DNA from 2 places in the Novosphingobium sp. LASN5T genome. Region 2 is predicted to be linked to the other one. Evidence: predicted binding sites of a transcription regulator. Region 2 holds the regulator's gene; the other holds the start of a gene.
What was found. Region 2 encodes LexA, which represses DNA repair genes until DNA is damaged. Its sites were predicted from a motif close to GTTCCNCNCTTGTTCT; they were not measured.

Region 1 (2,951 bases), on a different contig from region 2:
TGGACATCGAGATGTCCTCGCTCGCGATCTTCACCGCCAGCGCCTCGGGCTTGAGGCGCGCCCCGCCGCAGGTCTCGCACGGCTGCGCGGTCTGGAACTTGCCCAGTTCCTCGCGCATCCACGCGCTTTCGGTCTGGAGCATGCGGCGGTTGAGATTGCCGATCACCCCTTCGAACGCCTTGGTGACGGTGTAGCTCTTCTTGCCATCGACGAAGGTCAGCGGCACGGCCTTGCCGCCGGTGCCATAGAGGATCACCAGCCGCACCTCGCCCGGCAGCTTCTCCCACGGCGTTTCCAGGCTGAACCCGAAATGCGCAGCTAGGCTGGACAGCACCTGCATGTAATAGGGCGACGGCGGGTTGGACTTGGCCCAGGGCACGACCGCGCCCTGCTTGAGACTGAGCGCCTCGTTGGGCACGACCAGTTGCGGATCGAAAAGCAGCTTTTCACCCAGACCATCGCAGGCCGGGCACGCGCCCTGCGGCGCGTTGAAGCTGAACAGGCGCGGCTCGATCGATTCGATGGTGAAGCCGCTGACCGGGCAGGCGAACTTTTCGCTGAACACGATGCGGTTGGGCGGCAGGCCGGCGCCTTTCAGATTCTTGCCCTTGGCCTGCGCCTCGTCCTCGCGCCCTGGCACCACGCCATCCGCCAGGTCGATATAGGCCAGCCCCTCGGCCAGCTTGAGCGCCTGTTCGAAGCTGTCGGCCAGCCGGGTCTGGATGCCATCCCGCACGGCGATGCGGTCAACCACCACCTCGATGTCGTGCTTGTACTTCTTGTCGAGCGCGGGGGCTTCCTCGATCGCGTAGAGCTCGCCGTCGATGCGGACACGGGTGTAGCCCGCCTTCTGCCATTCCAGCAGTTCCTTGCGGTACTCCCCCTTGCGGCCGCGCACCACCGGCGCCAGCAGATAGGCGCGCGTGCCTTCGGGCAGGGCCATCACGCGATCGACCATCTGGCTGACCGTCTGCGCGCTGATCGGCAGGCCGGTGGCCGGCGAATAGGGCACGCCCACGCGCGCCCACAGCAGGCGCATGTAGTCGTAGATCTCGGTGACCGTGGCCACGGTCGAGCGCGGGTTGCGGCTGGTGGTCTTCTGCTCGATCGAGATCGCGGGGCTGAGGCCGTCGATGTGCTCGACATCCGGCTTCTGCATCATCTCGAGAAACTGGCGGGCATAGGCCGACAGCGATTCAACGTAGCGGCGCTGCCCTTCGGCATAGATCGTATCGAACGCGAGCGAGGATTTGCCCGAACCGGAAAGCCCGGTGATGACGATCAGGCTGTCCCGCGGGAGATCGACATCGATACCCTTAAGGTTGTGTTCACGGGCGCCACGGACGGAAATCTTGCTGAGCGACATGGGCACCCGTGTTCCAGATTTGTTCACAGAGCGCAAGACGGCTCTTGGTGGAGGCGCGATTAGAATTTGTCGGATTGGTGTCATCATCGAAATTGCCGCAATCGGATAACAAAGTTCCGAAATAGCGCCGTTTTGTCGGATTTTTCTGACAAATTCAAAGTGCCGACCTTGCCGCAATTCCGATCCCCTTAGAATTGGGCATTGCGCGCGCGGCGTGTCGTTGATTGCGGCAAGGTTTTACCATGTATTGCGGCAAGGTTCGGCGATTATACCTCGAACAGATTGGCTTTAGGATTTCGCAGCCGCACCATCTGATCGCCTTCCACACTAGGAAGGCGGACGCGAACCATAACGGAATGCCAATCGCGGCCTAACGGCAAGGGCCATTTGCCAAAGCAAGCTCGCGGTTCTTTTCTCTAGCCCCATCTCCATCACCACCTGATCGCCAAGGTCCAAGCGATTTTGGATAAATAAGGCAAGCCGGCACAAACCACCAAAATAAAATTCGCACACATCAATAGCTTGATCTGAGTTATCAAATTCCAATCCAAATGGATTGAAGTCAGTTTGCTGAAAAACACGAAAAACTGCGGGAATTCCAGCATGTCTGCTGTCCAGCATTTTGTTCAGCTGGTTTCCTGACAACACCGCAACTGCGAATTCTTCTGCAAACCATTTTGCATGAACCGCAGGAATGACGGCCCGCGCCTTCCAGCCAGACAAAGTAGCCTTAGATACGCCAAGAGACCGGGCCAGATCGGCCTCACGCATACCTAGCGCGCACGCAGCATCGAATAGGAAACCGCCAACCTGCTCCGACGTCTGCGGCCAGAACGATCCGAACAATCGCGATGTGAACGTTCTTGACAAATCGTTTGCAACGTTCGATTCTGAGGCAGGTGGAGTTTTGCGAGGTGTTTCCATGGCTAGGGCTTCTCGGGCACAGCCAGATATTCTGCAAGTGGTTCGTGCCGCTTTCATTCTAAATGGCTCGTCGCTGGGCGCTTGGTGTCGTGAAAATAATATCGACCCTGCGCGGGCTTGGCGCGCGCTTCAGGGCAAGCATGTCGGACCTGTGTCGGAGCGACTGCGCTCCCGTATCTTGGCTGCAAGCGGACGGGCGGCGGCCTGATGCCAATTTGGCTCTCAGTCGAAGAATTCGCGGAGCTATCCGGCGTTCCAGTGCGTACCGCGCGCTATCATGTGCACCAAGCGGTACAGGGCCGCAGTTCGCGCAAGTTCAGGCTCGTTTTCCGGCACAAATATGGCCGCGGCGGCAAATCCGGCCAACGCTATGAAGTCCTTCTAAGCAGCCTGCCAGAGCAGCTTCAGGCGACATTCAACGCCGCTTCAAAGCCCTCTTCACTGCCCATGCTGCCGGTCCCGGCTGCCGCAGCGCCATATCGGCCGTCGATGCTGGAGGACCCCAAGTACGTCCAGCAGGCGCTGGAGCGATACGCCCTGATCGAACCAGCCCTACAGCATCCGCCGCGCTCCAGCGGCAGGCGCAAGGCGATCAAGGAAGCCGCCGAGCGGGAGCGTGTCAATGTTCGGACAATCGAACGCTGGATAGCCGGCTTTGAAA
Region 2 (2,951 bases):
CGCGCCGACCGACGAGGACGCGATGCGCGATGCCGGGCTGACGCATCTGCTTTCGATCAGCGGCCTGCACGTCAGCGCGGTGATCGCGGCAGTCTATGTCCTGACTGTGCGCCTGTTCGCCTTGTTTCCCTTCGTGGCGCTGCGCGTGCGCCTGCCGATCGTCGCGGCGGCGGCGGGGGCGCTGGCGGGCATTGCCTATACCCTGCTGACGGGATCGGAAGTGCCGACGGTGCGGTCGTGCATCGGCGCCTTGCTAGTACTGGCGGCGCTGGCGCTGGGGCGCGATCCGCTGTCGCTGCGGATGCTGGCGGTGGCGGCGTTCTTCGTCATGGTGTTCTGGCCCGAGGCCGTATTCGGGCCGAGCTTCCAGATGAGCTTCGCCTCGGTGATCGCGATCATCGCGTTCCATGGTTCCACGCCGGCCAAGCGCTTCCTGGCCGCGCGCGAGGAAGGGGTACTGCTTCGCCTGGGGCGGCATCTCGTGATGCTGCTCGCGACGGGACTCGTGATCGAACTGACGCTGATGCCGATCGGGCTGTTCCATTTCCACCGCGCCGGCATCTACGGCGCGGCGGCCAACGTCGTGGCCATTCCGCTCACCACGTTCGTGACCATGCCGCTGATCGCTTTGGCGCTGGTGCTGGACGTGGTGGGGGCGGGCGGGCCGGCGTGGTGGCTGACGGGCAAGTCGCTCGAACTCCTGCTGTGGCTGGCGCACGTGACGGCGGGGCAGCCCGGCGCGGTGACGCTGATGCCGTCGATGCCGCCCGGGGTGTTCGCGCTGTTCGTTGCCGGCGGGCTGTGGCTGGCGCTGTGGACCGGACCGGTGCGCCTGTGGGGGCTTGTTCCGGCAGCGGTGGCCGCGCTGGTGTTCGCCACCATGCGCCCGCCCGACATCCTGGTATCGGGCGATGGCCGGCATGTGGGCCTGACCGGGGAAGGGCCGGAACTGCTGGTGCTGCGCCAGACGCGCGGGGACTATACCCGCGAAAACCTGCTGGAAATGGCCGGGATGGAGGGGAACGTCCGCCCGCTCGACACCTGGCCCGCTGCGGTCTGCAACGCCGACTTCTGCCGGATCGCGCTGAAGCGGGGCGGGCGTTCGTTCGCGGTGCTGATGGCGCGCGGGCAGAATCTGGTGGAGATCGGGGAGTTGAAACGGGCCTGCGCAGCGGCCGACATTGTCATCGCAGATCGCCGCTTACCACGCACCTGCCTGCCCAGGATGCTGAAAGCGGACCGGGCCTTGCTGGCACGGACCGGCGGGCTCGCCATCGATCTTGCCGCTGGCACCGTGCGCACCGTGGCCGAGACGCAGGGGCACCACGGCTGGTATCGCTGGCGGGCGACGCGCCGGCCGGAAGCCGCCCCGTCGCCCGCTTCAACGGATCAGTGATAGCGGCGCAGCAGCCCCGCCAGCTTTCCCTGCACCTGCACTTCATCGGGACGGTAGTATTGCGGATCGTAGGCTGCGTTGGCCGGATCGAGCCGGATCATGCCCTTTTCGCGGCGCAGGTACTTGAGCGTAGCTTCCTCGCCCCGGATCAGCGCCACCACGATTTCGCCATCGCGGGCGATGTCCGTGCGGCGGACCAGCGCGAAATCGCCATCGAAAATCCCGGCATCGACCATCGAATCCCCGGATACTTCCAGCGCGTAATGCTCACCCGCGCCGAGCAGGGCTGCGGGCACCGGCAATACGCTGGAGCCTTCCAGCGCCTCGATCGGGGCACCGGCGGCGATGCGGCCGTGCAGCGGCACTTCGATGACGTCGTTGGCCGGCGCCGGTGCGGTCTTCGGCGGGCTGCGCAGCGGCACGACCACATCGTTGGCGGGAGCCGTGCGCGACGCGGCCTTGGTGGTTGCGCTGTCCGGCTGGCGCAGCACTTCCAGAGCGCGGGCGCGGTTGGGTAGCCGACGGATGAAGCCGCGTTCCTCCAGCGCTGAAATCAGCCGGTGGACGCCCGATTTCGATTTGAGATCGAGAGCTTCCTTCATTTCCTCGAACGAGGGGGAAATGCCGGACTCCTCAAGCCGGAGCTGGATGAAAGTCAGCAGTTCGTGCTGCTTGCGCGTCAGCATTGCGCGTCACTCCATAGTGAACGAATGCGGAACGAATAAGCAACCAAAACGCACCCGTCAAGCAATTCCGCCATTTTCCAGCAAATAGACCGGAACATCCGTTCCCGCTGGCGTCAATGGCGCGCGGGCTTCGCGCCGGACCAGCGCGTTGCTGCGCGCGAGCGACGACAGCGCACCGGAATCCTGCAGGGGATCGAGCGTCACGCTGGCACCGTCCCAGCGGGCGCGCAGGAATTCGGTACGTCCGCCGCCCGCCGGCATATCCTGCGCGAGGCGAGCCGGAATCAGGCGCGGCAGCGTTTCCGCCGCACCCAGCGCGGCCCGGAGGAGCGGCAGCAGGAACAGGTAGCCGGTCACGAAGGCGGCGGCGGGATTGCCGGGCAGGCCCAGGATCACCTGTCTGCCGCGTTGCGCCACCATCAGTGGCTTGCCCGGCTTGATCGCGACCCGCCAGAAATCGAGCGTCGCGCCGGTGGCCTCGATTGCCGGGCGAACGAGATCGTGATCGCCCACCGAAGCGCCGCCGCTGGTAACCACCACATCGGCATCGCGCACGCGGTCCAGCGCGGCGGTCAGGTCGTCGAGCCGGTCGGGGATCGGCCCGATGCGATCGGTCACGACCTGGCAGGCCGCCGCCAGCGCCGCCAGCATCGGGCCGTTGCTGGCGGGAATCTGGTGCGGCGCGAGCGTGGTGCCGGGGGCGACCAGTTCATCACCGCAATCGATCACGGCCAGTTTCACCGGCCGGCGCACGGCAAGGTAATGGTGCCCGGCGGCAACGGCGAGCGCGATCTGCGCCGCGCCCATGTGTTGCCCGGCCGGCAGCAAGGGGGCATCGAGGCTGAAATCCATGCCGCGCGGGCGGATGT

Region 1: a site for LexA is predicted at 1,377-1,392, ahead of uvrA (excinuclease ABC subunit UvrA). Genes of this name have one in related genera too.

The regions. Positions count from the first base shown of each region.
Region 1 covers NZ_RQSI01000014.1:116,838-119,788, forward strand. The annotation lists gene uvrA (excinuclease ABC subunit UvrA) at 1-1,366, opposite strand, end outside; gene EH199_RS11630 (hypothetical protein) at 1,694-2,137, opposite strand; gene EH199_RS11635 (helix-turn-helix domain-containing protein) at 2,408-2,951, shown strand, end outside.
Region 2 covers NZ_RQSI01000001.1:278,214-281,164, reverse strand. The annotation lists gene EH199_RS01370 (ComEC/Rec2 family competence protein) at 1-1,396, shown strand, start outside; gene lexA (transcriptional repressor LexA) at 1,390-2,082, opposite strand; gene EH199_RS01360 (molybdopterin molybdotransferase MoeA) at 2,140-2,951, opposite strand, start outside.